One region of the Shewanella sp. 5S214 genome, then DNA from elsewhere that is predicted to be linked to it. Evidence: riboswitches for the same ligand, from Rfam matches in the RefSeq annotation. Region 1 holds a riboswitch; the other holds the start of a gene.
The links. A riboswitch is a leader RNA that binds a small molecule or an ion and turns the genes downstream of it on or off. The one in region 1 is predicted to bind lysine.

Region 1 (4,441 bases):
TCAGTGCCATAAAGGTCAATACGTAAAATGTTGACCAATGGCTGCCCTGCAGCTAATGGCTCACCGACTACAGCACAATATTCAATCAAGCCCGCTTTAGGTGCATGAAACTTTTTATAATCTCGTAAATAACAAGCAAATCGCGCCATTTTTGCTGGGCTAACGTTCTCAGCTATCACCCCGCGATAGCTTAAATAAGCCAATATACCTTTAGCATCCACGAGTGCGTCATCAAGATCAATGCGTTCTTGGCTGGCAAGCTCTAAGGTAAATGCCGACACGGGTACCGAAAAATCTCGGCCCTGGCTCACTGCATATTGAGTTAATTGCCACCATGGACAAAATGTTGCTTCATCCATCGCGCCACCAAAACTATTGGGGATAACGAGGGTATAGGGTATTGAAAAATATCTCGCGGCATCGATATCATACTCAGGACAATAAAGATGTTTACACGACTTAGGGCCAGTATGTAAATCAAGCACTATGTCGGCTTGGTGAGCCATGGTCTGTAAATTTACCGCCAGACGATGACCTGTTGAGATCCCAAAAGGTTGCGCTAAGCGCTTTTGGCATGCTTCCACTAACATCGAGCGATAAGCCTGAAACAAAGCGTTATCGGTTAAATGTTGGTGTTCGCGATACCAAGCTTGAACATCCACTTGGTGATCAACATACTCTCGATTCCAATTAACACCTGTAATAGGGTCAAATCGTCCTAAGGTAAACTCGCCACTCTTCTGATTAATTCCTAGCGGATTAGCTAATGGCGCAAAGGTAATATTACCTAACACCTGATAACCTTCCAACAAGGTCATCAGTTGATAAATTACTGCATTGCCCTGCACTTCTGCGCCATGAACATTGGCCTGAATATAGGCACTAGGCGCAGAACTCTCACTACCAATGAATGAATATAGCGGCACTGTCAATGCTTGCCCTGTCGCCAACTCCCCGACCTGAACAGACGATTGGATTGCTTTAGTCATCTCAACACTCAAACAGATTTTGATGTAAGGCATTAACCACTTGCGCCGCCTCAGATTCAGCCACCAACACACATAAATTATGTGGGCTAGCACCTTGACAAATCATCCGTACATTATGGTTTTCAAGCACTTTAAACACCCGGCTACAAATACCCGCCGTCGAGGCGATACGATTACCAATAATGGCGATTAAGGCTAAATTTTCTTCAACTCTGACACGACAATGCTGCGATAGCTCTTGTAATAACGATTCGCTTAATAATCCTTGCCCGCTTGAATCAGAACCCGTTTTATCCAGCGTTAGCGATACGTTTACTTCAGAAGTGGTGATTAAATCAACCGATATTTTATGCCTTGCTAAGGTTGCAAACGTTTCTGCTAAAAAGCCTTGAGCATGCAACATTTGTAAACTATGAAGATTCAATAAAGTTTGATCGCGGCGCAATGCAACGGCTCTAAAAACAGGGGTATCTTCCACTTGATGACGGATCCAAGTCCCCCCCATTTCAGGTGCTTTACTGGATCCTACAAACACCTGAATTTTTTGTCTAACGGCCGGTAAAATGGTCGCAGGATGCAATACTTTAGCGCCGAAGGTGGCCATCTCAGCCGCTTCATTAAAACTAATTTCTGCAATAGGGCGAGCATTAGGCGCAAGTCGAGGGTCAGTGGTATAAATTCCGGCAACATCAGTCCAAATTTCAACCGCTGTAGCACAGAGAGCTTCAGCAAGTAGAGCTGCTGAATAATCACTGCCTCCACGGCCTAATGTCGTGGTTTTACCACTGTCATCTGCGCCAATGAAACCTTGAGTGACAATGACATAACGGGCAAGTAACGGCTGTAAAAAATCACCTGACAATGTTGCTATAGCTTCAATTTGTGGTTCTGCACGGCCAAAATGACTGTCGGTACGTAACACTTGACGTACATCAAAATGATCGGATGCGGTGCCTTTTTCACGGATAACGGCTGAAAATAAAATCGAAGAACATTGCTCGCCCGTCGACAGTAATTCGTCCATCACCGCTTTGCTACGATCCAGCTCTAGCGATTCACTTAATACCGACATCCGGCTGAGAATTTTATCAATGCTGGCGGCCACGTCTTGAGGACGTCCTAATTCGTCTAGGATCGCATATTGAATTTTGGCGATTTGCTTAAGCAATATCAAACGACGTTCATCATTAACATTCGCTTGGGTTAACTCAACTAATAAGTTAGTCACACCACTGGAGGCGCTCACCACCACCAAACGAGTAGCAGGATTCGCCAAAACGATATCGGCACAACGACTCATAGAGGCATAGTCAGCCACTGACGTGCCACCAAATTTGGCAACCACTAATTCTGAGCGATGACTCTCAGGCGCAACATTATCTGGGGCAAGGTTCATACAGACGCCTCCGCAGTTTGCGAAAGACAACAAAATAAGATGTGATTTACTAACATGATATACGCCCCGAACACACTACGTTCGAAGAGCCTGGTGCTAAGATAACGCACCCTTATAGAAGGGAAACAGCAATCATCACCAGAAGCTCTCCACCAAAAAAATAGGTGACAATCGTTAGGATTCAGCCTAAACGACCGATATCAATGTTTGCCAAACAAACTGATACCTCGGCGCTAATCTCCATCATAAGTGGTCATTGGACTGGCATCCTCTCACTTACTACCTAGTTAACGCTCCTCTTCTGTTCCTCCCTAAGGAGGGAGTTGAAAATAGCAACAAATACCCTATCAAGTCAATCAGCAAAAACAGTAAAAAACACAGTTCTGCTAAAAATCGTGAATATTTGATAATTCAGGCACAGCAATAGCGGTTATATAATTGTTCTAAATTACGAAATAAAAGCCAATATCAAGCTAAAAAACATCATTAACGCAAAATGTCGAGACAATTGCCACTGTATTGTATCTTTTTATAGTGCAATGTGTTGTTTAACCGTTTAATTGCTTGAATAACTTATCACTCATCACGGATATGACCGCACTCTGGCAGTTCATACACCAAACGCAGTCGGTGATTGAACGCCCCCATAGCCACTTCCGGTTTAATGGTATCAAGACATGCAATCAAGGATATTAAACCTCTATTAACGTAATAAATGGCATATTGATTAAACTCGCGACCAAGCTCAACAGCCTGTTCTTTATCAATAAAAATAGCCCAGCTCTTTTCCATATGCGACAAATCAGGTGCCGCACCGACTAGTGCGCGATAGGGACGATTATATTGTTGGATTTTAGATTGAAGCTGGCGATCAAGTAAGCGATTTTGACTAGGAGAGAGCCTAGTGCCGAGGGGGTTATGAGCAGTAACAATTGCAAATGGGAAATCATCAGAAAGACGCTGAGTGAACAAAAAATGAGTTGTTTGATAGTCATCCCACAATGAATCTATAACATTTTTCATAGTAAATTTTCGTCAATTAAGCCAAAAATAGTCTATCAGATAGCTTAAATATCTAAAAGGTTTGAGATCTAGATCACAAGAATAATATTTAAAAATCATTAACTATTATAATGTTATCAACATTAATCTTTTATGTACTTCATTGGTATATTAATTTTTTAACATTTAATTTGTTAACAAATACCTAAAACGAGTATAATACCCTCTACTCATTAATAAATCACTTTAGCGAAGTTGGCTACATACACCTCAAAAGCTCAGCAAATATTGTTGAGAGTGTGATGATTTATTGATGTAAAGTTTACAGTCGTACTAAATTTGTTCTACATTTGATAAAACATTCATACGATTAAATAAGTTTGCGATAGAAGGAACTATCTTTCTAAATGGCATTCATAGTAAGTAAGCTTAGTTACAACAAATTTACACCACTTTTTACATCATCATGCTTTAAGTGCAAACGCACATCATAGTGTCATGATAATAAATAGACGCAAGCAGACTCAGTAACCAGCATTAACCGTTACGAAATAGAGTTTATAGAGAGTGTTTAATTCAGGGTAGACATAGATAAACACCAAAGAAATATCGGAATATTAGTGCATTAGCCCAAGCGCTTTTGCAACCTATTAGCACAAAGTGGCTAGAATCGAATTTTATAAAATCAGGTAAATATCATGCAAAATCCGCACATTTTAATTGTTGAAGATGAAGCTGTAACTCGTAATACATTGCGCAGTATTTTTGAAGCTGAAGGTTACGTTGTTACCGAAGCCAATGACGGTGCAGAAATGCATAAAGCGATGCAAGACAATAAGATAAACCTTGTTGTTATGGATATTAACTTACCCGGTAAAAATGGCTTGTTATTAGCACGTGAATTACGTGAAATTAATAACATCGGCCTTATTTTCTTAACGGGTCGTGACAACGAAGTTGATAAAATTCTTGGACTTGAAATTGGTGCAGATGACTACATCACTAAACCATTCAATCCTCGTGAATTAACCATCCGTGCTCGCAACTTGTTAAC
Region 2 (4,441 bases), on a different contig from region 1:
TTTTAATTAATCACTTGTATCAAATAATTAATGTTCCACAGTTTGTTTTGTTTGATTGCCACCACAATCATAAAAAAAATATAAACAGTCGTTTGACTTTGATTGACGTTAACGTTAACAGGACGTAAAGTTAGCCTATCTTGCATTGGCAAACGCCAGTGTGTTGTCCACATACATTGAAGGTGTAGAAGGAAAACCTATGAAAATATTGGTGCCTGTTAAACGCGTAGTTGATGCCAATGTAAAGGTCAGGGTAAAAGCTGACAACACAAGTGTTGATACGACGAACCTTAAAATGGCGTTAAACCCATTTTGCGAAATAGCAGTTGAAGAAGCAGTTCGCTTGAAAGAAGCTGGCGTAGCCACTGAAGTTATCGTGGTGAGTGTTGGCGCAAAAGCAGTGCAGGAGCAATTAAGAACTGCAATGGCATTAGGTGCTGATAGAGCCATTCATATTGAAACTGATGAAGAATTGGTGCCACTATCAATTGCGAAACTGTTAAAAGCTGTGCAAGAAAAAGAACAAGCGCAGTTAATTATTTTTGGTAAGCAGTCTATTGACGGCGATAACAACCAAACTGGACAAATGTTAGCGGCACTAACTGATATGCCACAAGCGACATTTGCATCAGAAGTAAAAGTTGATGGTGATATGATCACCGTTACTCGTGAAATAGATGGCGGACTGCAAACCCTGAAAATGCCTTTACCTGCCATTGTCACGGTTGATTTACGTTTGAACGAACCTCGCTATGCTTCATTACCCAATATTATGAAAGCTAAACGCAAGCCATTAGACATTATGACTGTGGCTGATTTAGGTGTGAGCTTGAAAACACATCAAACAGTGATCAGCGTAACACCTCCGGTTGAGCGTAAAGCTGGCATTATGGTGTCTTCTGTTGAGGCGTTAGTCGATAAGTTAAAAAATGAAGCGAAGGTGATCTAACATGACCATTTTAGTATTAGCAGAACACGATAATGTGAGTTTGAAAACTGACACGGCCAAAGTCGTTAGCGCAGCTGCCGCCATTGGCGGTGATATTCATATACTGGTCGCGGGTGTTGATTGTTCTGCTGCGGTAACGGCAGCACAACACTTAGCCGGTGTGAGTAAAGTATTAGTTGCTGATGCAACTCAATATGGTGCTCAATTAGCGGAAAACGTTTCTAAGTTGGTCGTTGAGATTGCGGCTGATTACGAACATATCTTGGCTGCAGCAACCAGTATTGGTAAAGATACATTACCTCGTGTCGCAGCATTGTTAGATGTTTCTCAAATTTCAGAAGTCATTGAAGTGGTCAGTAGTGACACTTTTGTGCGTCCTATTTATGCCGGTAATGCGCTATCGACAGTGCAGAGTTTAGATGCGAAGAAAGTCATGACTGTGCGTTCTAGTGCATTTGATGCTGTCGCGACAACGGGCAATGCTGAAGTGGTTAACCTAAGTCAAGCTATTGATGCTCGCACTGAATTCGTGTCTCAGTCGTTAACTGAATCAGCCCGTCCAGAGCTAGGTAATGCAGGCATTATTGTCTCTGGTGGCCGCGGCATGGGGAGTGGTGAAAACTTTGCTATTTTAGAGCAACTAGCCGATAAGCTTGGCGCAGCAGTAGGTGCATCTCGTGCCGCAGTGGATGCTGGCTTTGTGCCTAACGATTTACAAGTGGGACAAACAGGTAAGATTGTTGCCCCTGATCTGTATATTGCTGTGGGCATTTCGGGTGCGATTCAACATCTTGCCGGAATGAAAGACTCTAAGGTGATTGTGGCTATTAACAAAGATCCTGAAGCGCCTATTTTCCAGGTGGCAGATTACGGTTTAGTCGCGGACTTATTTGAAGCCGTTCCTGCATTAAATAATCTGCTTTAATGGCTTATTATTGACCCAAATTGAGTCATTAGCTTGTTTAACGTGTCGTTATACTAGCCAATCGTTCAGATTAAAAGGTTTCTACTTGGTAAAGTAGGAACCTTTTTTATTGATATTTTTTATCATATGGATGTTTTTATGAGCAAAGGTGTCAGTCGGGTTATCTAGTTGCCGTTTTTGTATTCAGTGCGATAGTGTGCATTTGAATTAGAAACGTTAAACTAATGCTATTAAATTGTGGCTATAGTTAATAATATTGTTATTTGTGCTGTAGTTTAAGACTTTTTTGCTGGTATAGAGCGTGTGGTTTATGATTGTATGTGCGCGCTGTTTGTAATGGGCTATTTATGATTACAAATACAAAAGTAGAGGTGCATTGCATAATAGTCAGGTTGAATTGGGTGATGCCAATAATTCAACCTAAAAGGATGCAATGCCGAAATAAGTGAGGTGATCGCCCTCATTTGTTGGGCCAGTTCTCGAAAGGGGCTGTACTGTCATAGTGTTTTTATCTATGTGATAAAAATAATGATATTCATATTAAATGGATATTTCTGTGGAGTGCTACTAGATAAGTGAATCCATATACTTTCTGTGTATGGCGAGTCTTATTTCTAGTTTTTCTCTATTCGTATCCAACGAAGAAATAATTAAATTATGATAATAAGTTATGCCGATTCGGCACTTTCTGTTTTGCCACCACTTTTGGCAATTACACTGGCTATTTTAACCCGTAAGGTATTGCTGTCTTTGGGGTTAGGTATTATTTTTGGTGCCTTATTGCTGACCGATTTTTCATTGGTTGGTAGCAGCGAATATATTTTAAGTACAGCGAGTCAGCTCGTTTGGAAAGATGCTGCACTGAATAGTTGGAACGTATATATCTTAGGTTTTTTGGTTGTGCTGGGCATGATAACCGCATTGATCACCGTTAGTGGTTCTGCTCGTGCTTTTGCTGATTGGGCCAAACTGCGCATTCGTAATAAGCGCGATGCTAAGTTAATGACCATTTTTTTAGGCTGTGTAGTCTTTATTGATGACTACTTCAATAGTTTAGTCGTAGGTTCTATTTCAAGGCCTATCACGGACAGATACCATATTTCACGCGCAAAACTTGCCTATATTTTAGATTCTACCGCGGCACCGATTTGCGTTATTTCCCCGGTATCGAGCTGGGGAGCCTATATTATTGCGCTTATTGGCGGCATTTTAACTGCACATGGTTTTGCTGACTCAGGTCATTTAAGTGTCTTTATACAGATGATCCCGATGAACTTTTATGCGGTGTTCTCATTATTATTACTAGTGTGTGTGGCGACGTTCAGTTTAAACATAGGACCAATGCGTCAGCATGAATTAAATGCACTTCGTGGTGAGTTGTATGATGAATCAAAAGGCCAACCACCGGGAGCGGTTACTGATTTACCTGAAGCTGACACCGGTAAAGTGATTGGTTTATTTTTACCGATTGCGATATTAGTATTTGCGACCCTTTATTTTATGGTCTCTAGTGGGGCAGAAGCATTAGCGGCTAAAGAGCAGATGTTTAGTGTACTAGGTGCATTTGAAAATACTGATGTGAGTTCATCATTGTTTTTTGGTTCTATCGTCGGTTTGATTGCGACAGTGTTGTTGGCATTTCAACAGAAAGTAGAGCTGTCTATGTTGCTCAAAGGCATGTCTGTTGGTGCTCGTTCAATGTTACCCGCTATTTATATTTTATTGTTCGCTTGGACGATATCAAGTGTCATTGCTCAGCTTGAAACCGGTAAGTTCATGGCCAGTTTAGCAACTGATAATATTCCGTTTGCGCTATTGCCTGCCATGTTATTTCTATTGGCTGGGATAACCGCATTTTCAACGGGAACGAGTTGGGGAACCTTTGGTATTATGTTGCCTATAGCGGCCGATATGGCGATGGGGAGTGATAGCACCATGATGCTACCTATGCTAGCAGCTGTGCTTTCTGGTGCCGTATTTGGTGACCATTGCTCACCTATTTCCGATACCACTATTTTGTCATCAACGGGGGCGAGCTGCCATCATATCGATCATGTGGTGACCCAGCTTCCTTATGCACTTATCGCTGCATTGATTAGTTTCGTCGGTTATATTGTGCTTGGGTTTACTGGCTCGTTAATGGCTGGATTGATTTGTTGTAGTGTGTTGTTTTTTATCAGTATCCTAGTATTGTACTTTTGGGCAAAAAAGTAATGCTACATCCTGATACTTATGAGTAATAAGCCGATTGATTAAGCTTTGAAAAATGCCGTATTCATAACGAATACGGCATTTTTGTTTGTTGTTGCTAAGTTAAAAAAGGTAATATGGACGGTACTGACTGTCTAACCATTAGGACGCTATATTTTGGCGCAACTGTACTTTTATTATTCGGCGATGAATGCCGGTAAATCAACTTCGTTACTGCAGTCTTCTTATAATTATCGTGAGCGCGGTATGCATACCTTAGTGATGACAGCATCAATAGATAATCGATATGGTATTGGCAAAGTATCTTCGCGTATTGGGATTGAAACAGATGCCCAGGTGTTTGGTAGTACTGACAA

Region 2: another riboswitch for lysine. It lies ahead of ACED29_RS18045 (Na+/H+ antiporter NhaC family protein); the one in region 1 lies ahead of lysC (lysine-sensitive aspartokinase 3).

The regions. Positions count from the first base shown of each region.
Region 1 covers NZ_JBGOOV010000003.1:111,789-116,229, reverse strand. Annotated here, with positions in the region: gene ACED29_RS02840 (succinylglutamate desuccinylase/aspartoacylase family protein) at 1-989, opposite strand, end outside; gene lysC (lysine-sensitive aspartokinase 3) at 991-2,385, opposite strand; lysine riboswitch at 2,520-2,694, opposite strand; gene ACED29_RS02830 (DUF3293 domain-containing protein) at 2,962-3,408, opposite strand; gene arcA (two-component system response regulator ArcA) at 4,086-4,441, shown strand, end outside.
Region 2 covers NZ_JBGOOV010000032.1:21,005-25,445, forward strand. Annotated here, with positions in the region: gene ACED29_RS18035 (electron transfer flavoprotein subunit beta/FixA family protein) at 200-949, shown strand; gene ACED29_RS18040 (electron transfer flavoprotein subunit alpha/FixB family protein) at 951-1,874, shown strand; lysine riboswitch at 2,233-2,449, shown strand; gene ACED29_RS18045 (Na+/H+ antiporter NhaC family protein) at 2,532-4,088, shown strand; gene ACED29_RS18050 (thymidine kinase) at 4,242-4,441, shown strand, end outside.